2 regions of the Lichenihabitans psoromatis genome follow, and region 1 is predicted to be linked to the other one. Evidence: predicted binding sites of a transcription regulator. Region 1 holds the regulator's gene; the other holds the start of a gene.
The links. Region 1 encodes PhoB, which activates phosphate uptake and scavenging genes when phosphate is short. Its sites were predicted from a motif close to TGTCATNNANCTGTCAT; they were not measured.
Positions count from the first base shown of each region.

Region 2: a site for PhoB is predicted at 7,692-7,708, ahead of EY713_RS08220 (glycerophosphodiester phosphodiesterase family protein). Genes of this name have one in related genera too.

Region 1 covers NZ_CP036515.1:2,249,529-2,261,019, reverse strand. Annotated here, with positions in the region: gene pstB (phosphate ABC transporter ATP-binding protein PstB) at 1-197, shown strand, start outside; gene phoU (phosphate signaling complex protein PhoU) at 313-1,035, shown strand; gene phoB (phosphate regulon transcriptional regulator PhoB) at 1,181-1,921, shown strand; gene EY713_RS10525 (hypothetical protein) at 1,931-2,239, opposite strand; gene ppk2 (polyphosphate kinase 2) at 2,364-3,290, shown strand; gene EY713_RS10515 (GNAT family N-acetyltransferase) at 3,373-3,912, opposite strand; gene EY713_RS10510 (Orn/Lys/Arg family decarboxylase) at 3,972-6,335, opposite strand; gene EY713_RS10505 (DUF2293 domain-containing protein) at 6,429-6,743, opposite strand; gene sthA (Si-specific NAD(P)(+) transhydrogenase) at 6,912-8,306, shown strand; gene aspA (aspartate ammonia-lyase) at 8,331-9,878, opposite strand; gene EY713_RS10490 (NRAMP family divalent metal transporter) at 10,102-11,409, shown strand; gene EY713_RS10485 (hypothetical protein) at 11,445-11,491, opposite strand, start outside.
Region 2 covers NZ_CP036515.1:1,771,866-1,783,356, reverse strand. Annotated here, with positions in the region: gene EY713_RS08260 (HoxN/HupN/NixA family nickel/cobalt transporter) at 1-151, shown strand, start outside; gene EY713_RS08255 (hypothetical protein) at 303-656, shown strand; gene EY713_RS08250 (copper chaperone PCu(A)C) at 826-1,368, shown strand; gene EY713_RS08245 (PepSY-associated TM helix domain-containing protein) at 1,383-2,750, shown strand; gene copC (copper homeostasis periplasmic binding protein CopC) at 2,842-3,210, shown strand; gene EY713_RS08235 (SCO family protein) at 3,341-4,000, shown strand; gene copD (copper homeostasis membrane protein CopD) at 4,028-4,912, shown strand; gene EY713_RS08225 (HoxN/HupN/NixA family nickel/cobalt transporter) at 4,959-6,008, opposite strand; gene EY713_RS08220 (glycerophosphodiester phosphodiesterase family protein) at 6,297-7,652, opposite strand; gene EY713_RS08215 (hypothetical protein) at 7,935-8,162, shown strand; gene EY713_RS08210 (NAD(P)-binding domain-containing protein) at 8,184-9,455, opposite strand; gene EY713_RS08205 (ATP-grasp domain-containing protein) at 9,530-10,612, opposite strand; gene EY713_RS08200 (ABC transporter permease) at 11,009-11,491, opposite strand, start outside.

The sequences.
Region 1 (11,491 bases):
AGGAACTGATCGACGAGTTGAAGGCGAGCTACACGATCGTGATCGTGACGCATAGCATGCAGCAGGCTGCCCGCGTGTCCGACCGCACTGCCTTCATGTATCTCGGCGAATTGATCGAATTCGACGACACCAAGAAGATCTTCACCTCGCCGGCCCAGACGCGGACGCAAGACTACATCACGGGTCGTTTCGGCTAAGGCTCTAGACAGACGGGCGATCGTCGCACGGCGCGGCACCGCGCAACGATCGAGTCGCTCGACCGCCTCCCACCCTCTTGCGGATGATCCGCTCCAGCCGCGAAGGACCTCAAACATGCCCGAACATATCGTCAGCGCCTACGACAAGGAACTCGAGAGCCTCGGCCGCAAGATCGCCGAAATGGGCGGCATCGCCGAAAAGATGCTGTCCGACGCGATGGATGCGCTGACCAATAGCGACGTCGATCTCGCCCGTTCGGTCGTGGCGATGGACCCGCGTCTCGACATCCTGCAACGGCAGATCGAAGACAGCGCGATCCTGACGATCGCCAAGCGTCAGCCGATGGCGATGGATCTGCGCGAGATCGTAGCGGCCATCCGGGTGTCAGGCGACCTCGAACGGGTTGGTGACCTCGCCAAGAACATCGCGTCCCGCGCCATGAAGATCGCGTCCGAGCAGCGCCTGCCTCGCGCCGTTATCGGTTTGAAGCATATGAACGAATTGGCGGCGACGCAGCTGAAGGACGTTCTCGACGCTTACGCCCAGCGCGACGTCGAACAGGTTCAGGCTGTTTGGACCCGCGACGCCGAGCTCGATGCCCTGGAAGATTCGGTCTTCCGCGATCTCCTCACGTTTATGATGGAAGATCCGCGCAATATTTCGTTCTGTGCCCATCTCCTCTTCTGCTCCAAGAATATCGAGCGGGTCGGCGACCATACGACCAACATCGCCGAGACGGTCTATTACCTCGTCACCGGCGAAACCTTGCCGATGGATCGGCCCAAGGGCCGGATGTCGAGCCTGATCCCGACCGACGCCGCCGATGAGGTTGCCTGAGACTGGATCGGCTCGCCTCGTGTCGCCGATCATCCGGGCCATGTCGGAGACGACGGCGAGCCGTACAGGATGTGGCGATCACGATCATGCCCCCGGCTCATGGCGCGGACACGCCGCCTGACGCCCGGGCAAAGGAGCATTCGTCATGAATAGCATGCGGACCACGATCAAGAGCGGCTCCGTCGGGACGGCGCCGCACATCCTCGTGGTCGAAGACGAACAGGCGCTGGGGTTGCTGCTGTCCTACAATCTCGAGGCGGAAGGCTTCACGGTCGAACGTGTGGAGCGCGGTGACGAGGCCGAACTCCGCCTGAGCGAAATGCCGCCGGATCTCGTCATTCTCGATTGGATGCTGCCGGGCGTTTCGGGCCTCGAAATTTGCCGTCGCCTGCGTGCGCGTGAATCGACCCGGACGTTGCCGGTGATCATGCTGACGGCGCGCGGCGAAGAGGGCGAGCGCGTGCGTGGCCTGTCGGTCGGGGCCGACGATTACGTCGTGAAACCCTTCTCGGTGCCCGAATTGATGGCGCGGGTCCGGTCCCTGCTGCGTCGCTCGAAGCCGGAGCGTCTGGCCAATCGGCTCATGGCTGGCGACCTCGATCTCGATCGCGAGACCCGCAGGGTGCGCCGAGCCGGACGCGACGTTCATCTCGGCCCGACGGAATTTCGCTTGCTGGAATATCTAATGGAACGGCCGGGCCGTGTCTTCTCCCGCTCGCAATTGTTGGACGGGGTCTGGGGCATGTCGGTCGAGATCGACGAGCGCACGGTCGACGTGCATGTCGGGCGCCTGCGGAAATCGCTCTCGCGCGGGCGGGAACGTGATCCTCTGCGCACCGTGCGCGGCGCGGGCTATTCCTTCGACGAAACCTTCGGCAAAGCCTGAGGCCCGTTCCTAAAGCAGCATCATCTCCTGCGCGCGGATAATGACGGCTTCCTGGCGGAAAATCGTCTCGAGATGTTGCCGATAGTCGCTCCACCACGCGCGGTCGAGGTCATCGCACATGATCTCCATCACGACGATCTCGTCACGGCTGGTCGGCTGGCCACCGCGCTTCCAATGCCCCTCGGCCGGCGAGCGCGTATAGGCCGTGACGCCGCCGAAACGCTCGGTCAGAGCAGCCGCCATCGTCTCGTAATGCGATTTCGGAAACAGGCGACTATCATTGTCGAAAACCGGAAGCAGGACCTGAATCAACACCATGACGGCCTCGTGCATTTGACGTCGTCGTCTCCCCGCATCGTGGCGCCAAGCTTGTGGGCGACCTTGTCACATGCGTGCCATCCGAAAATCCGAAACTGCAACGAGACAGACCCTGGAGCCGCGAATGAACGACCAGCATACCCCCAATCCCATGTCGGATGTGCAACGGATCCAGAACGAGATCGCAGACAGCTTCGACGAGGAACTCGAACTTGAAATGGACGATCAGCGCCTCGAACAAGCGCTGGATTCGCTCTCCGACCATCCCGAGCGCGAGTCTCTCGATCGGCGGGTCTATTTCAAGGAGTTGTTCCGCCTGCAGCGCGATCTCGTGCGTCTGCAGGATTGGGTCCAGCACCAGAAGCTGAAAGTCGTGGTGATCTTCGAAGGTCGGGACAGCGCCGGCAAGGGCGGGGTCATCAAGCGCATCACCCAGCGGCTCAATCCGCGCGTGTGCCGCGTCGTGGCACTGCCGGCGCCGAGCGAGCGCGAGCGGACACAATGGTATTTCCAACGCTATGTGGCGCATCTGCCGGCCGCCGGTGAAATGGTGCTGCTCGATCGCAGCTGGTACAATCGCGCCGGGGTCGAGCGCGTCATGGGCTTCTGCACCGAAGCCGAGGTCGAAGAATTTTTCCGTTCGGTTCCAGAGTTCGAACGGATGCTGGTCCGGTCCGGCATCATCCTGATCAAATATTGGTTCTCGATCACCGACGAAGAGCAGGAATTCCGCTTCAACATGCGGATCCACGATCCGCTCAAGCAGTGGAAGCTCAGCCCGATGGATGTCGAATCCCGCAGCCGCTGGGAGGATTACACCAAGGCCAAGGAAGCGATGCTGGCCAAGACCAATATTCCGGAAGCGCCCTGGTGGGTCGTCGAGGCGGTTGATAAGAAGAAGGCGCGGCTCAATTGCATCGCGCATCTGCTTAGCCAGATTCCGCATGAGGACGTGCCCCGCGCGCCGGTCGTCCTGCCCGAACGCGTCCACCATGCCGATTACGTGCGCCATCCGGTCCCGGCCGAGATGCACGTTCCCTCGCGCTACTGACGCAAGCCAAAGGCCGACGCTTCCGGGCGTCGGCCACTCACCAGACGATCGCGCGCGCCTCAGGCCAGGACCGGCGCGCTGCTCAATGAAGGTCCCGATGTGAGCGATCCGCCGCGATGTTGCGGGCGTGGATCCAGGTTTTCGGCTGGGTCGTATCGCCGTCGCCGAGCGCGCATTGGACCATGACGCTGTCGCTCCAATGGCCGAATTTGTAGCCGACCGACGGCAGGATGCCGACGCGCTTGAAGCCGCATGATTCATGCAGCCGGATCGAGGCCTCGTTGGCGCCATCGATATAGCCAATAATCTGGCGATAGCCACCGGCCGCGCAGGCCTCGATCAAGGCCGGCAGCAACCGACGGCCGATGCCGGCATGCAGATGTTCGTGATGCACGTAGATCGAGTGTTTCAACGTGTAGCGGTAAGCGGGGCGCTTGCGAAACGGCACCGCATAGGCATACCCGGCCACAACGCCGTCCCGCTCGGCCACAAGATGGGGGAGCCGCTTTTTCCGCATCGTCTTGCGGCGGCGTTTCAGATCCTCGGCATTGGGCGGCTCGGGCTCATAATCGCCGAGTTCGCCGACGCCGCGCTGGATATGGTGCGCGTAGATGGCCAGCATCGCCGGCACGTCCGCATCCGACGACGGTCGGATCGTGATCTCTCCTGGACTCTCCAAGGTTAAAGCCCCTCGCGCGTCACGTAGGTATAAAACCGGATCGCGCCATCCGCCGCGACTTCCCGATAGAGCCCCTGGATTTCAGCCTCGAAGCCCGGGAACAGATTGGCGCTTCGCTCGAACATCTTGAAATAATCCAGCATCGGCTTCGACCGTTCGTTGATCCGCTCGCCCGGCACAAGGGTTCCGATGCCGGGCGGATAGACCAGCATCAGCGTCGTGGCGATGCGGCCGTCGATCTGGTCGATCGGCAGATAGTCGACCTTGTTGCGGGTTAATTGCTTCACGGCCTCGTGCGGCTCCATCACCATATCGGGCAGATGGGCTGGCGAAAACTGCGCCTTCTGCATCGCGCTGGTTCCGGCATCGCGGTGGAAGGCGTGGAAATCGTGACAGAGGTCGCGCAAGCGAAGGCCGCGATACCGTTTGGGGCGTCGATTGACGAATTCCGGCATGGCCTCCTCCAGCGGCACGTTTTCATCATGCAGCCGCTTGAAGGCGACGAGGGCACTGATCAACGTACCGGCCTTGCTGGACTCGACGCCCGGCGTCAGGAGGAACAGCAAAGAGTTGAGATCGTTCTTCTCCGCAACCACACGGTTTTCGCGCAGATATTGCGCCACGATCGGGGCCGGAACACCATGCTCCGCATAGGCGCCGGTCGTCCGGTCGAAGCCCGGCGTCAGGATGGTCAGCTTAGCCGGGTCCGTCATGGCGTAATGCTCGGCCACATGGGTAAACCCGTGCCAAGCCGCTCCCGGCGTATATTCCCAATATTGCCGGCCCGCTGCGAGTTCGTCGGTCGGCACGCTTTCCCAAGTGGCTTCGCGCGGCTCGTCGCCGTCGACGAGAGGCGGAAGGCTGACCTTGTCGGCCACGAAGGGATCGAAGAACCAACGGCGCAGCGGATCCTGCTCCTTGTCCTCGAACTCGCGCCGGATCGCGCGAAGCTTTTTCCGCAATTCGATGCCGAGCCGGATCGTATCATCCCACAGCACGACGCCGGAGCGGCCCTTCATCATCTGTGCGCCGACATCGAGCGAGGCGAAGATCGGATAGAAGGGCGAGGTCGACGCGTGCAGCAGGAAGCTTTCGTTGAAACGCCGATGCTCGACACGCCGGGTCTGCCCGCGGATGTGGCTATCCTTGGTGTGGATCTGCGAGGCCTGCGAAAAGCTCGCGAGCTGTTTATGCGTCGATTGAGTCGCGATGATACCAGGCGAGGTTTCGTCGAGTGATTTCAGGCCCATGGCGAAGCTTCCAGCAAATAGCGGATGGAACTTCATGAAGCCGGCCCAGGCCTCGTCGAACAGGATGTAGTCGCAGAGGTGGCCGATCTTGGCCAGGATCATCTCGGCGTTATAGATCGTGCCGTCATAGGTGCATTGCTCGATCACGGCGACGCGGAACGGCCGTTCGCGCTGCCACGCGTCCTTATCTTCGATCAGCGGATTGGTGCGGATCTTCTCGCGTATGGCCGCTTCATCCAGCGCCTCGTGATAGATCGGGCCGATCAGGCCGAAGGCGTTGCGATCGGTTTCGAGAAATACAGGGATGGCACCGCCCAAGAAGAGCGCGCCATGTACCGCCGCCTTGTGGTTGTTGCGGTCGAACAGCACGAGGTCACCGTCCGTGACGAGAGCCGACAGCACGATCTTGTTCGAGGCCGAGGTGCCGTTGAGCACGAAATAGGTCTTTTCGGCGCCGAAAATGACAGCCGCTTCCTTTTGGGCCTGCAAGGCCGGCCCCTCGTGGACCAGCAGATCACCGAGATCGAGCACCGAATTGTCGAGATCGTCGCGGAACACCGCCTCGCCGAGATGTTCGACGAAGATGCGCCCGATCGGGCTGCGATTGTAGAAGATGCCGCCATTATGGCCGGGACAGGTCCAGAGCTGGTTCCCCTCCTCCGCATAATCCACCAGCGCGCCGAAGAAGGGCGTCTTCAGCGTCTCGGCATATTGCTTCAGACGGCTGACGAGATTGCGAGCGATGAAATCCGGCGTTTCTTCCGCGAGAAAGATATAGCCGTCGATGAAGTCCAGCACTTCGACCGGAATATCCTCGAGGCGCTTGCGGCGCACCATGATGATGATCGGCATTTCGAGGCCGCGCTTCCGCATCAGGTCGATCAGCGCCGCGGCCTTGCCGTCGAGGCCGCGCTTGCCCCAATCCACGACCATGCAGCCGATCGCCGCATCGGTCTGCACCGCAATGGCCGCGTCGTCGACCCGTCGCGCACGCACCACTTCGAAGCCGAGTTTCTCGACCGAGGAGATGATCTGCTGAACCCGCACGCCCTCGAGATCGTCGGGATCGAAATTGGGCGCGCAGATCAGGACGGTGAAACGACGAAAGAAGTCCATGTGGCTCGCGATCCTGAAGAAAAAACTAGTCCTACGCTTCGGTCTTTGACGATCTTGTGACGGCGCCTCGAATCGCGTCCGTCACGGTCCCGATCAGGCGCCGCCGCCATCGCCGCCATCGGGCGCCAAGGCGCGGCGAACGCCCCAGTCCCGCAAAATCTCGCGCATGTCGTCAGCGACGAAATAACGGGCGCTGTCCACATCATAATGGTCGGCCAGCAACTCGTCATAATCCGTCATCCGATGCCGGATGTAGGCCACGAGCGATAGCCACGCGGCTTCTTCGGGCGTGGCCCGCTTGAGAGCGGGGCTGCCGCAGGCATGGTCGACCACCACCGCAAATTCATGCGCCGGAATAGCTGGCGCCAAGCGCCGCAAGGCTGTTTCGATGGAGGTCTGTCGCGTCATCACGGCAGGCGATGAACCGAGCCGGCCCGCAAGGCAAGCCGAAATTGCCGCTCGATCCGCCCGGACCGTCGTCAACTTGCAATGAAGCCCGCAGATGGAGTGGGATGGGATCGGATCTTGCAAGTCCGACGCGACTCCGCTCCGCTCCGACCGACGAGAATGACCCGCATGTACGAATTCGACATGATCGTGATCGGGAGTGGCCCCTCGGGGCGGCGGGCCGCCGTGCAAACCGCCAAACTCGGCAAATCCGTGCTGGTCATCGAGAAGGGGCGCCGGGTCGGCGGCGTGTCGGTCCATACCGGCACCATCCCGTCCAAGACGCTGCGCGAGACGGTGCTGAATCTGTCGGGCTGGCGGGAGCGCGGCTTTTATGGCCGGTCCTATCGGGTCAAACACGACATCGACGCGACCGACCTCATGGCGCGCCTTCACAAGACGCTCGATCACGAGGTCGAGGTCCTCGAGCATCAATTCAGCCGCAATGGCGTCAAGACCGTCCGGGGTGCGGCGCGGTTCGTCGATCCGAATAGCGTCGAAGTGACGACCGACGCGGGTGAGAAAAGCGTGCATTTCGCCCAACACATCCTCATCGCCTGCGGCACGCGACCGTTTCGTCCCGATTATGTCCCGTTCAACGGCGTGAGCGTGTTCGACAGCGACGAGATCATCGAGATGAAGCGCTTGCCGCGCAGCCTCACGGTCATTGGGGCCGGCGTCATCGGGGTCGAATATGCGACGATCATGAGCGCCCTCGATGTCGCCGTGACGCTGATCGAGCCACGCCCGACCTTTCTCGACTTCATCGACAAGGAATTGATCGAGGAGTTCGTGCATGATCTGCGCGACCGCAACGTGGCGCTCCGGCTCGGCTCGGCCGTGACCACGATCGAACTCCGGGACGACACGACGATCGCGACCAAGCTGAGCGACGGCCGCACCGTGATCAGCGACATGCTGCTCTTCGCGGCCGGGCGCGTGGGCGCGACCGACACGCTCAACCTCGAAGCCGCCGGGCTAGCGACGGACCATCGCGGCCGCATCGCGGTGGAGCCACGGACGCTGCAGACCATCGTGCCGCATATCTATGCGGCCGGGGACGTCATCGGTTTCCCGAGCCTCGCCTCGACCTCGATGGAGCAAGGGCGCCTTGCTGCCTGCCACGCCTTCGGGCTCGAGCCCCCGCCCCCGCCCGAGTTCTTCCCCTACGGGATCTATTCGGTGCCTGAAATTTCAACTGTCGGCCTCAACGAGGAGGAGATCCGCAAGCGCGGCATCCCTTACGAATGCGGCATCGCCCGGTTTCGCGAAACCTCGCGTGGTCACATCATGGGGCTTGAAACCGGCATGATGAAAATGATCTTCTCGCTCAAGACCCGGCGTCTCCTCGGCGTTCATATTGTTGGCGAGGGCGCGACCGAGTTGATCCATATCGGCCAGGCGGTCCTCAACCTGAAAGGCACGATCGACTATTTCATCGAGAATTCATTCAACTACCCGACGCTTGCCGAAGCCTATAAAATCGCGGGTCTCGATGCGTGGAACCGGATGACGCGCTCCTGAACGCACCCTGTGGAGGGCGCGGCCTCAGTGCGCCTCGGTCGGTGCGGCGGTGCCCGGTTCAGACCCGTCGCCCACTAGCACCTCGGGCACGGTCGGCGCGACCGTCCGCGCCGAGGCCGGTGCGTCTGGGGCCGGCGCGGCACCGGGCGATCCGGGTCGGTAAGCGGCCTGCACGGCACGCGGCTGCGTCAGCACGGCGGGATTGAGCAGATCGTCGAGGGCCTCGCGTGTCAGCAGTCCACGCTCCAGCACCACATCGGCCACAAGGCGACCTGTCTGATAGGCTTCCTGGGCCACGGAACTCGCATTGGCGTAGCCGATATAGGGGTTGAGCGCCGTCACCAGCCCGATCGATCGTTCGACGCTTTGGCGCAGATGGTCCTTGTTGGCCGTGATGCCGCTGACACAGCGATGCTGCAGAATCAGGCAACCGTTGCGAAGATGCGTCAGGCTCTTGAAGAGGCTGTGGGCGATCACCGGCTCGAAAGCATTGAGCTGCAATTGCCCGGAGGCAGCCGCGAACGTGATGGTCGTGTCATTGCCGATCACCTCGAAGGCAACCTGGTTCACGGCTTCAGGGATCACGGGATTGATCTTGCCCGGCATGATGCTCGATCCGGCCTGTACGGGTGGCAAATTGATCTCGCCAAGGCCGGCGCGTGGGCCGCTCGCCAGCAGACGGAGATCGTTGCAGATCTTCGACAGCTTGACGGCGACGCGCTTCAACACGCCGGAGAGTTGCACGAAGACGCCCGCATCCTGCGTCGCCTCGATGAGATTTCCTGCCGTCACGACCGGAATGCCGGTCAGGTCCCGCAACCGTTGGCAGACGACGGCCGAATAGGCCGGATGCGTGTTGATGCCGGTACCGATCGCGGTCGCGCCAAGATTGATCTCGCACACCAAAGCCGCCGCCTCGCGGAGCCGCTCCTCGTCCTCAGCCACCATGACCGCATAGGTGCGGAATTCCTGCCCCAGCGTCATCGGAACGGCATCCTGCAGCTGCGTCCGCCCCATCTTCAGCACGTCGGCGAATTCGGTCGCCTTGGCGTCGAAGGCTGCACGAAGCAGCGCCATGGCGTCGATCAGCCGGAACACCCCGGCGTGAACCGCCAATTTGATTGCGGTCGGATAGACGTCGTTGGTGCTTTGGCTGAGGTTGACCTGTTCGTTCGGATCGAGCGTGGCGTAATCGCCCGGCCGATGCCCTATCAGCACCAGGGCACGATTGGCGATCACCTCGTTGGCATTCATGTTGGTCGACGTGCCGGCGCCGCCCTGCAGCACATCGACGACGAAATGTTGGTGCCATTGCCCGGCGCGGATCTCGGCGCAGGCGGCTTGGATCGCCGTGGCTCGCTCGGGATCGAGGAGCCCGAGTTCGGCATTCGCAGCGGCGGCCGCCTGTTTGATGCTGGCCAGCGCCGCGATAAAATCAGGGTAGATGCTGATCGGGAGACCCGTGATGGGGAAGTTCTCGAGCGCCCGGAGCGTGTGGATGCCATAAAGCGCGTCCATAGCGACCTCCCGGTCGCCCAAAAGATCATGTTCGAGCCGAACCGCATCCGTCATGGTGGTTCCATCCGGTTATCGATGTCTGCGGGCCGCTCGAGGCGGACCGGTCGGGGAGGATACGGGCAAATGACACGGCACGGAAAGGCCGTCGCGCGTGACACCCTGGCTTGAGCGTGGCAGCATCATGCGGCGCTGGTCGCCCGGCAACCGAAACGCTCGAAGTGGGCAAGCCAAGCCGATGATCGAGACCCCATGAACGATACCCCATGAACGATACCCGATGACCGAGACCATGCAGCCGGCGGCTCCAAATGCTCCGGACGCCGTCAAGCAACCGCGACGGCCGAAGCTCATCGAGGTCCTTGGTCCCGGCCTCATCACCGGCGCCTCCGACGACGACCCGAGCGGCATCGCGACCTATTCGCAGGTCGGCGCGCAATTTGGCTATCAGATCGGCTGGACGATGCTGTTCAGCTATCCCTTGATGTGCGCCATTCAGGAGATCAGCGCGCGCATCGGCCGGGTGACGGGGCGCGGCATCGCGGGTGTCCTGCGGATCCACTATCCCGCCCCGGTGCTGTATGGTCTCGTGGCACTTCTGGTCGTCGCCAACACGATCAACATCGGAGCCGACCTCGGCGCGATGGCGGCCGCCCTCCAACTGCTGATCGGCGGCCCGGCTCTCGTCTACGTGCTGCTCTTCGGCGTCGTGTCGGTCCTCTTGGAGGTATTCGTCCGCTATTCGCGCTATGTGTCGGTCCTCAAATGGCTGACGGTGTCGCTCTTCGCCTATGTGGGTGTCGCCTTCGTGGTGCATGTGCCGTGGCTGACCGTGGCGCATGCGCTGGTGCTCCCCGAGATCAAATATGACGCGACATATCTGACCGGTATCGTTGCGGTCCTTGGCACCACGATCAGCCCCTATCTGTTCTTCTGGCAAGCCGAGGAGGAGGTCGAGGACGTCAAGGAACGGACGGGAGCTCGCCCACTGGAACGCGCGCCCGAACAGGCCGAGGCGGAGTTCCGCCGGATCCGGACCGACACCTATGTCGGCATGGCGCTCTCGAACATCGTCGCCTTGTTCATCATCATCACAACGGCCGCGACGCTGAATCAGAGCGGCGTCACCGACATCCAGACCTCCGCTCAAGCGGCCGAAGCGCTAAGGCCGATCGCCGGTCCTTTTGTTTTCGTGATTTTCGCGGCCGGCATCATCGGCACCGGGATGTTGGCTCTCCCGGTCTTGGCGGGTTCCGCGGCCTATGCGCTCGGCGAGACCCTCGGCTGGCATGTGGGGCTCGCCCGCAAGCCGGGACGAGCGCGTGGGTTCTATGGTGTCATCGCGGCGGCGACGCTGGTGGGCGCGGCTCTCAACTTCACACCCATTGATCCCATCAAGGCGCTGTTCTGGAGCGCTGTCATCAACGGCATCGTGGCCGTGCCGATCATGATCATGATGATGTTGCTGGCCAGCCGCGCCGACATCATGGGGCGCTTCGCCCTACCGCCGCTCCTGAAAGGTGTCGGTTGGCTCGCGACGCTGGTGATGGGCCTCGCGGCGGTCGGCATGTTGGCCACGATGGGCTGACGCTGCCCGACGTTCGACCTCGTTCCTCTCCGGCCTCATTCAGAAGCATCGATCAAACGCATACAGTCCGGCGTCACCTTCA
Region 2 (11,491 bases), 480 kb from region 1:
CGGCGCGCTTAACGACAACTTCAACAATCTCGGTTTCGTCATTATCGGCATCTTTATCGCGGCCTGGGTCGTGTCTTACGCGGTCTACAAGATGAAGCGACTGGACGAGTTCGATGTCGCCCTCTCGCCGAAGCCTAGTCACCAGTCGTGACCGCCGGCGCGGCACCAGTACCATCAAAGGTCGCCGCGCCGTGGTCGTTGCTTCGTGAGACAAAGCGTCCAAGGTGCAGCCGGAGGATTGTCTTGACAGGTCACCTTCTCTGGTTGCGTCTAGGCGTGTGACAGCCTTCCGAAGCTCATCGATGCGGCACGCGATTGCCGCACTTTTGATGATCGTCCTGACGCTTGCCGGCGTCGGACGAGCGCTGGCGGCTCCCTCCGATCTGATGCCGTCCTTCGGGTCCATCCCCGGCGTCGCAATGCCGATCTGCCACGCGGACGGCGGCGGTTCATCATCGAACCCGAGCGACCCGACGCATCACGACTGCTGCGATCAATGCGCTTTGTCGGCGCCGATCCTGACCTCCAGCGCCCCATGTCCGACCATCGTCACACCCGCCAGCCATGCCGTTCTCCGCTCGGCCGTCGTGTCCTGGGCGGCCCGTCTAGCGCGTGCGCGCTCGCCCCGCCAACCGCAGGGGCCTCCGTCCGCGTGACCTGAGACACGCCAACGGTTTTCTTTTCTGTCCGCACCATCACCCGGCCGCTTCTCGAGCAGCATCGGAACACTCGCGTCGCGTCGCGGCTCGTGTCCGGTGACATCGCTCGACGCAGCGTCTGCGCTTCGGCGACCGGGTTGGTGTCGGGTAACTCAGGACATCTCCCATGCATAAGGTTCACGCGGCCGGCTTCGCTGTGCTCGCATCTCTGTCCCTGCTCTCCAGCGCGCCCGCTTCGGCGCATGACGTGAAAGTCGGCGATCTCGTCATCGAACACCCTTGGGCTCGTGCGACGCCCGGTGGCGCGCAAGTCGCCGGCGGCTATCTCACGATCATCAACACGGGCACTGTCGCCGATCGCTTGACCGGCGGGTCGCTCGAGGCCGCGACCACGGCCGAGTTTCACCAGATGTCGACGACCGACGGCATCATGACCATGCGCCCGACCGGCCCACTCGACATCCCGCCCGGTGGCCGCCTGACCCTCGATCCGTCGTCGAAACACATCATGTTCCTCGGCCTGAAAAAAGGCCTGAAAAAAGGCGAGACGATCGGGGGCACTCTGGTGTTCGACCATGCCGGGACGGTGACGGTGAGCTTCGATGTCGAGGGCATGGGCGCCAAGGGACCGTCGCAGACGCCATCTGTGCAACCGAGCACGAAGGCCGGTCATGCAGGGCAATCGATGCCCGGCATGGACATGGACTGAGGGGGAGGAAGCCCGTGTCCAAGACCTTGTCGCTCGACGCCGTGCCGGCGTCCGCTCCCCGCTCGTCGCTCTATCGAGCGATCTGGCGCTGGCATTTCTACGCCGGACTGCTGAGCGTCCCGTTCATGATCCTGCTGGCCGTGACCGGCTCGCTTTATCTCTTCAAAAGCGAGATCAATCACACGGCTTTCGCCTATCGCAATGTGGTGAAAGCGGAGGCGACGCCGATGCAGCCGCCGAGCCGCCTTGTCGACAAAGCGTTGGCGGCTGTCCCTGCAACACAGCTGAAATCCTACGCGGAACCCGCCAGCCCAACCGCGTCGGCCCTCGTCACGCTCAAGGGAGATGCGGGTAAGACCCTCGTCTACATCAACCCCTATACGGGCGAGATCCTCGATACGGTGAGTGCCAACAACGAGTTCATGTTCGTGACTCGCAAGCTTCATAGCCTCGTTTATTTCGGCACTTACGCGAGTTACGTCATCGAGGCGGTCGCCGGCTTCGCTCTGGTCCTGGTGGTGACAGGCTTCTATCTCTGGTGGCCACGCCGCCAATCTGGCGGCGTCATGACGGTGCGTGGCACCCCGCAGAAGCGCATTTGGTGGCGGGACGTGCATGCGGTCACGGGCGCCTTTGCGGGCGTCGTGATCTTCTTCCTTGCCTTCACCGGCATGCCCTGGTCGAAGTTCTGGGGCACCCACATGCAGGATTATGCCTCGCAGGCGGGGATGAATTATCCGCCGGCGCTCTGGGACGACGTGCCGTCCTCGAGCATCCCGATGAGCGAAGCGACGACCAAGCCCGGCTGGGTGATGCAGACGGCGCCCGTGCCGGCCTCGACGCCGACGAAGACGCCCCCGATCGGTCTCGATCAGGCCGTCGCCAACGCTCATGACCTCGGCATCATGCGCGGGTTCGAGATGTCGGTCCCGGGCGACGAGACCGGGGTCTACACGGCCGCGATCTATCCGGCCGATCTTGGCCAGGAACGGACGATCCATTTCGACCAATATACCGGTAAGCCGTTGGTCGATCTCGGCTTCAAGGATTACGGGCCGGTCGGCAAAGCGATCGAATTCGGCATCAACGTCCATATGGGCCAGCAATGGGGCCTCGCGAACCAACTCGTCATGTTGGCCACCTGTTTCGCCATCATCCTGTCGTCGGTCGCGGCCGTCGTCATGTGGTGGAAACGCAGGCCGGTCGGTCGGCTCGGCGTGCCGCCCTACCCCGCCGAGACGCGTGTCTATCGGGCACTCTGGATTGCGGCGGCGGCGCTCGGCCTGCTGTTCCCGCTCACGGGGCTCGCCATCCTGTTGATGCTGGCCTTCGATCTCCTCGTCATCCGCAGCATCCCACCGCTCCGGCGTGCTTTCGCCTGAGATCCAAAGGGCCGCGAGCGTCGCGGTCCGGTTTCTGAGCCGCCAGACGTATCGCGGCCCCTCGCTTCACCCTCACGCATGGAACCCCACGATGACCCGCTTCAATCTCACCCTCGCCCTCTCCAGCCTGTGCCTGATCGGGGCTGCGGCCCCGGCTTTCGCGCATGCTCATCTCACCTCATCGGTCCCGGCCGCCGGCAGTCGCGTCGCAGCCCCGCCCACAGAACTCGAGCTGAAATTTTCCGAAGGCTTGAACCTAGCGTTCACCGGCGTTTCCGTGAAGGAACCGGGCAAGACTGCCGTCACGACCGGCAAGGCGTCTCTCGGCGCAGGCGACGACACGACCTTGACGGTTCCGGTGTCCGACACGCTCGCGGCCGGCACCTACACGATCGATTGGCACGCCCTGTCGACGGATGGCCACAAGACCCACGGGACCTACATGTTCACGGTCAAGTAAACCGCTCAAACGAGCCGCATCGATCATCATCGGTGCGGCTCGTTTGACCGGGCCTATGCACGATATCATCGCTGACCGGCAACGGCAGCATCGTCCTCTTGTCCCTGTTTCGCCGTTGAAGAGAGCCTCCATGCCGCGTTCGACGTTCATCTTGCTCATGGGTCTGTTCTGCTTGCTGGTTATAGCGGGCGTCACCGCCATTACGGTGCAGCAATGGTCACCCTATTCGAGCACGCGCGTCGGTGGGGCGTTCTCGATGACGGAGATGACCGGCGACCCGGTCACCGAAAAGACGATGCTCGGAAAACCGACCGCCATGTTCTTCGGCTATACCTATTGCCCCGATGTCTGCCCCACGACGTTGCTGACACTGACCAACGTCATGCAGCGGATGGGAACTGACGCCAATCGGCTCAATGTGGTGTTCGTGACGGTGGATCCTCAGCGCGACACGGCCGAACAGATGAAACTCTATCTGTCGTCCTTCGATCCACGCATTCGTGGCTTCATCGGCACCGAACAGCAGCTCGCGTCCATGGCCAACCGCTACCACATTCCGTATCGGCGTGTGCAAACCGAGGGTGGCGGCTACAGCATGGACCATTATGCTGGCGTTCTGCTGTTCGACAAGACGGGCCGGCTGGTCGGCGAACTGCCCTACGAGGAGCCCGAAACGAGTGTCTTCGCCAAGCTCGAGACTCTCGTGCGGCCCGACGCCTGCGTGAAAGGGGCACCGCCCCGCGTCGACCTCTGGAGCGGCGTCAGCATGAACGATGTGTGTGCCAGCTAAACCGCCGGCCGGCCGGATCCGCGGGCCGTGAGCCCAGACGTCGCCCTCGCTGTTTGTCGCTTCGGGCATGATGCGGCCGCCCTCGCTCTCTGGGGCCTCTTCGCATTCCTCTGGGCGCTGGTGCCACAGCCTGTCACGACCCCTGTGGCGGATCAGCTCGCCGGGTTCCGGGTCACATCGATCGCCATTACGGTCATCACGACGCTAGCGGCGTTACCGCTCCAAGCCGCCATGATCGGCAATGGCTGGCCGGATGCCATCGATGTCTCGACGCTCCGAGCCGTGCTGTTCGAGACGAGCGTCGGGACCGCCTGGATCGTGCAGTGTCTCGCCGCGATGATGCTGACTTTGACAGTGGTGCGACCAGCCGGCCTGCGCTGCGGCGCCACGGCGCTCGCGTCTGGGCTCGTGGTCGCATCCATCGCGCTCAGCGGCCATGCGGCTATGCACGAAGGCGCTCTCGGCCTCGCGCATCGGCTGAACGACATCACTCACCTGCTCGCCGGCGGCGCATGGGTTGGTGCACTGTTTGCACTACGGCCGCTGCTGCGCGCCCTCGACGATCCAAAGCTGCGACAGGACGCGGGGCTCGCGCTGCGGCGGTTTTCGACCGCCGGGCATTGGGCGGTCGCACTTGTCATCGGCACCGGTGTCGCTAACACGGCGCTCGTCCTGCAACGATGGCCACTCGACTGGACCTCGCCTTATCAGGCTCTGTTATCGGCGAAAATCGGCCTAGTGCTGGTCATGACCACGATCGCGCTCGTCAATCGGTATGTCATCGTGCCCCGGATGGCCGCCTCACGACACAGCGCGATCGGCGCTTTGCAACGCGGCACACTGTTCGAGATCGCGCTCGGCCTCGCCGTCATCGCGCTCGTCAGCATCTTCGGGCTGATCGAGCCGAGCTGACATGAGATGAGGGGAGATGAGCCGGTGTCGACCGGAGCCAAACCGTTCAGGCTTGCGTCGGCGTGATCTGGTCGTAGCCTCTGGCGCGATACACGAGCGTCGACACGATCCAGCTTGCGATGAAAAGCCCGACGACGACGAAGCCGAAATTCGCGAAATTGTCGTTCAGATCGCCAATCAGCGCCCAAAAGCCGCCATCGAGCCCGAGCTTGTCGCCGATCAGCCCAAGCGCCTCGACGCCACCGATAAAAATCGCGACCACGACCGAGGCGGCCGTGATCGTGAGATTATACCAGAGCTTGCGGATCGGGTTCACGAAAGCCCAACCGTAGGCACCGGTCATCAGCACGCTATCGGTGGTGTCCATCAGCGACATGCCGGCGGTAAACAGCGCCGGAAACACCAGGATCGTCCAAAATGATTGACCTTGCGCGGCCTGCGTCGCCGAGATGCCGAGCAGCCCGATTTCAGTCGCCGTATCGAAACCGAGCCCGAACAGAAAACCAATCGGATACATGTGCCACGAGCGCGAGACGAGCCGGAACATCGGACGGAAGATGCGCGCCAAAACACCGCGCCCGGCCAGGAGGCTATCCATCTCCTCATCCAGAACGCGCTCGCCCCGCCGGGCTCTGGAAAACGCCGACCAGATGCCGCGAAGGATGAACAAGTTAGCGAGACCAATCACCAGCAGGAAAGCCGCCGATATCGCGGTGCCGATCACGCCGCCGATGCCATGAAATTCTTCGAGCCGCCCCTGCATCGCCGTTGCGGTCGCGGCGATCGCGACGGAGGCGAGGACCACGATGGTCGAATGACCGAGCGAGAAGAAGAAGCCGACCGATAGCGGCGCCTTCCCGTCCTGCATCAGCTTGCGAACGACATTGTCGATGGCGGCGATGTGATCCGCATCGAAAGCATGCCGCAAGCCGAACGTATAGGCCAGGAACGCCGTCGCGAGCAGCGCCGGGCGATCCGAGAAGGCGATCCAGGCCCAAACCCAGGCCGCGATATTGGCCGATATCAGCAGCGCATAGATCAAACCGGCTTTGGCGCGACCTTGCGGGCGATGGTCGTCGAACGGGTTCAGGAACACGGCCTCTCCTTCAGTTGCAAACCATCTTGCACGAGAGGCGGCGCCGCGGCGACCTGCGATTGACGCATTGACAGCGCTTTTCGTCGCTGCGCGCCAGCGGTGTCCTGCTCGCTCTCAAGGGTTCCGACACCGGATGGCGATGCGACTGATTGCGGGACGGACATAGACATGCCGAGCACCGCCGGCCCGAGCGGGACGCGCCGCGCTTTCCGCTCGATCGTCACTCGCGACAGGCGCTCGCTGCTCGCATCGAGGCTGACTGCGACGACCCCGTCTTGGCGCGTGCCCTTAGGGCTGAACGTCGCGCATGTAGGCGGTCCGTGCGGTCACGGCACTGTTCGTATAGTCGCTGAACACGCCGTCGAGGCCGAGCCGGAAGAAGGTCAGATATTCCCGTTGGGCGTCGCCAGCATAGGTCGCCGCGAGATATTTCTTCTCGTTGCGGAACGTGAAGGCGTGAACGAAGAGGCCGGCCTTGTGGGCATCGGCGATGACGCTCGTTGGGGCCTGCACCTCGGCCTGGGTGGTCGACGGCTTGAACGCGCTGCCGTCCGTATTCTTGTCTTTCCACGGCACGATCTTGAGCGGCAGGATCTGCGGCTTCCATGGCCCGATGCCATCTGCATAGGTCTTGATCTCGGCCAATCCGTCCGGCGTCAGCATCGCATCGAACCAGCGCGGATCGCCCGCGACCGTCCAGTCGAAGGGGCGGCTGTCGGTGATCTCGTTGTAGACGACGCTGCCGGTTTTAAAATCGGTGTCGTAGCCGTCGATCAACTGCACGACTTTTGTCTTCAAGCCATGCGCCACGAGATATTTCAAACTGCCGGGCTCGAAGCTCTGGACGAAGATCGGCGCGGTTTTGGAATTGAGGCCGTTCTGCTCGATGATCTTGATCATCGCATCCTCGAGCGGGTGGCTGCCCGGCTGGCCGCAGCCGTTAGCGATCGCCTGCTCGTCGTTCCAGGTCGGGTTCTTGCTCTCGGGGTAGGTCGAGATCACGCGCCCGGTCTGCAGGCTCTTTGCTTTGGCGATGTCGACGATCTCTTGGTAGGTCAGGATCGGGAACTTGCCATTATAGACGGTCGGCCGCTCGGACGCAGCGTCGTAGGTCGTGCCGCCGAACCAGTCCTTGAGCTCCTTGACCGTGAAGTCGGTAATCGACCAATCACCCGTATGGTCCTCGCCATCCACCACCAGCGATTTCAGGACCGATTTCGGGTCGCGCGGGTCGGTCAGGTCGGTTAGATATTCGGACGGGCCACTCGTGGCGGTTTGCGGCCATGCGACCTTGACCATCAGGCCCGGAACGGTCCGCTTGCGCGCCATGACGTCGGGGTTGGACTTGGCCACCTCGGCCACGTTGGTGTTGTCGCTCAGCCAGGGATTATGCCGGGCCACGAGGACGCAATCCTTGGTGAGGTGCAAATCCTCCTCAAGCGCATCGGTGCCGAGATCGGACGCGAGTTCATATGAGGGCCGCGTCTCTTCCGGCATGAGGCCGGGGAGCCCGCGATGGCCGATCACCAACGGCGGCTTTCCATCGAGAGTCCGCAAAGTTTCGGCGGCTCTCGCGCCGACAGAACACATGGTGATCGCGGCCATCATGGGGGCCATCAACCAGATCGGGCTCGTCTGTCGCATGAGTCATCCTCCGTCGGACCCGTTGCCTAGCAGCGGCGGATGAAGCTTGAATGACCCATCTCGGCGGCAAGCCAGCCAGAGGCTCCCTGAAAAGAGCGGCTGATGGGAGGAGATCCCGCCGTCTACCTGACGGCCGCGGCCGCGCTGCGGACCACATGGCTGATCACCGCAAACTGTCCGACAAGGCGAGGGCGGAACTCGGCGACACATGAGCCGTTGCGATCAGGACGGTTTCGGTTCACGCATCGGACCCGCGCAGATGGCGCGATCAGGAGGCTTCTCATGACCGATCCGAATGAGTGGCTGAAACGGCTCATCACCGATGCACTCGCCCGCACACCGGAGCCCGCCAACGACACGGGTGAGCCGGAGGACCCGGCGATCGAGCCCGCCGCGGTGTCGCTGATGATCACGCGACAGCAACGCGCTCGCTTACGCGAGCTTGGCTGGACCGACGATCAGATCCGCGAGATGACGCCGGACGAAGCCCACCGGCACCTCGCCGTCTAACGCCAAAGCTGCTGACGAGGATCAGCTCGGATCGGTCACCGGCGTTCCAACCTCGACACCCTGGTTTTGACGTCCGAGCGTGACAGTGCCGTATCGCCTTGCGCTTCGGACCGAGCGCGCGATTGCGCCGGTTACACGGCGGGAGCAGAACCCCGTTCCACAGACAAACCGCATGATGGGTCCGAAACTGACGGCCGACGGTGTTCCGACGAAGTAGAGACCGCGCAGACTGGTCTCGAAACGGTTCGACAACGTCGGATAGCCGTTGGTGCAGGCGACCGCCGCAACGATGTCGTGATCGAGAAAATCGAGCCGGGCGAGGTCGATGCGATAGCCCGTCGCGGCCACGATATGGTCGGCCTCGATCGAACGATCGACGCCATCGCTGCGGACCGTCACGCGCAAACGGCCCTGGACGACCTCGCAGCGGCTGATCGTGGCATTGAGAATCTGAGCGACATGCGCCTCGATCGTCTCGCGCACCGAAATCGTCGGAGACGGACCGAGATAGCGACGCACGACCATGGCGCGGAAGTCGGCCGGCATCTTGTGGAACACGAGCGCGCCCTTCCAGGCCAGCACCTTGTTCCACCCCGGCCCGAGCGGCGTCATCGGCGCCTTGATCGCGTGAAACCAGCGCCGCTTCCCGTTGATCGGTGGAAACCGCAGCGTCGCCCGTCGAGCCACGAGCGTCGCACGGGCGCCGGAGCGGTGCAGCGCAGCCGCGACATCGACAGCCGATGATCCACCGCCCAACACGATGACGTCTTGTCCACGCAGATGCGTGAGATCCGCCGCCTCGCTGCTGTGGGTCATGAGGCTGGGCGGCAGCGTCGCGATCGCATCCGGCACCGAGCCGAAGCGGCGCAACCCCGTCGCCACGACGACCTGTTCGGCCTGCACGACCGAGCCGTCATCCAGCGTCAGCGTAAACCCGTCGGGCGCGCGCGCGAGATTGCGGACGAACTGCGGCTCGAGATGCGGCACCAACTCGCGTTGGAACGCTTCGCCATAAGCTGTGAACAGTTCCACCGGCAACGGCATCTCGAGCGGATCATAAGCGAGACCCTGCCGCGCACAGAAAGCCTTCAGGGTCAGTCGCTCCTCCGGATCGGACAGATCCGTGGCGGCGGGTGCGGATTTCAGGAACATCCCGGAGGGCATACCGGTCGACCAGGTCTCCATCGACCGCCCGAAGATGCGATGACCGATCCCTGCATGGTGGAGATGAGCCGAGATCGACAGCCCATAGGGGCCGGCCCCTATGATCGCGACGGGAATATGTTGCAGCATCGTGAGCCCCTTCGTCGTCTGAAACGAAATTTGTGAATGTCCGACACGTGCGGCCCGCGCGGCCGGTTAGCAGATCAAAAATGCGCCCCATTGGCGGTCAGCGTCGGGCCAAACGCGCGCTGAAGGATCGTCAGCACCGTCGGAAAAGGATCGACCGCCAGATACCGCAGCATGGCAAAGTCGTAGGTCGTCAGCCGCCAAGGCATGAAAAGATGCGCCGCGAGCGCACTATAGGTCATGACGGTTACGTCGCGCTTGTCTTTCGCGTCTTGCCTGGAACCAATGTTAATCGCCAGACCTTCTTTGACGAAGTTGATGCCGATGATCGACGCGAAATGAATTCGATACCAGAAGCGCGGATTACACTCGATAAAGCAGATTTCCCCGGCGGGGTCGCGCCTGATATCAAAGCCGATGACACCATTATAGTTGAGATGACTGATGATCGATAAAGCGTTTTCATCAATTCGACTATCATTGATGAATGTCACACGACGCTCTGTCTTGATATACTGGATCGAACGGACGATGACGCCATTGTCGCAGAGGTAGAAGGCACAAATATCCTGGCCCGGAATATAGCTTTGCGCCACCATCGGCGTGTGGTCGAAATGTGCGGGCAGATCTTCAATCCGATTAATCTTGCTGATCCCGGCGCTGCCCCACAGAGACAGCGGTTTCAACATCAACGGGAAAATCAATTGACTGAGGCCGTTGGAAAATTGGAGTTCTTTCGGCGTCGCAACATGGCGCGTGGGAGGATGCGGCACCCCAAGTTCCACGCAGAATTCCGCGAAGCTCCATTTGTTGTCGAGAAGGTCGAACACTTTGCTCGACGGTACAGGAAAATGCCGCGTCGTCAGTGAGGCTCCATGAACCGACAGAAACCGCGTCGTCATCGGACAACTCGGCAAGATGCAGGAAATATCAAAATGCGCCGCAATTGCATTGATTTTCTGAACATCTTCAAACACAAAATCCGAAAACGACCCCTCGATCGGAATATATTTTTTACATGAGTTCGAGATTTTCAGATTTGCGGCGTCAGACGTTCCGAGCACAAATATTTCATCTCCACTTGCGGCCGCGCATCGCATGACGCGATAAGGCAGCCGAAAACTTTCCGCAAGCAGAAGAAGTCGACGTTTCTTGCTCATCTGGCAGCTCGGTGATCGCGAACGTTCATGATTTTGACCTGCCACGCTATACTTGGGGTCATCTGTATCTAAATTGATATTTAATAATATTTATGAGCAACGTATGTTCATTGACCGAGACACTCACGCTTGGCGAGATCGCAAAGGAGTATCAATCAAATGAGGTATGGCCCGGCGCTCGTTCTTTCGGATTAAGCCGACGAGGTGCTTGACCGTGCACGAGAGGTTCGATCTGCTTCACACCCACCCCGGAGGCTAGCGATCAGGGCGCGCTCGCGTAGCGAGCGGCATGGCGCGCGCCTTGAGACCTTTGGTGCGGCTCACAACGCGGCAGCCTCGTCGCTTTGTCGAGGTGGCGCGGTCGGATTGGCGTGAATTTGTCGAACGCGAGCGGACCTAGGAGGACGCCTTGCGCTTGTTGTTCAACGAGTCGAACAAAACAGCGAGGAAGATGACGGCTCCCTGGATGAACTGGACCCAGAAGGGCTCCACGTTGTGGAGCGTCAGCCCGTTGTTGATGACACCGATCAACAAAACGCCGAGGATGGTCCCCATCATCGAACCACGGCCGCCGAACAGGGACGCGCCGCCGATCACTACGGCTGCGATGGCGTTCAACTCGAGGCCGTTCGCCGCGATGGGCTGCGCCGAGTCAAGCCGACCCGTCAGGATGATGCCGCCAAGGCCGGCAAGGGCGCCCGATATCGTATAGACCGACAGCAGCGTCCGTCTTACCGGGATACCGGTCATGACGGCAGCCTCGCGATTGCCGCCGACCGAATAAACTTCGCTGCCGAAGACGGTCTTTCTGAGCACGAAGGCCCCGATGCCGAGGGCCAACACCGAGATAAGACCGGCGATCGGAAAGAAGCCGATGAG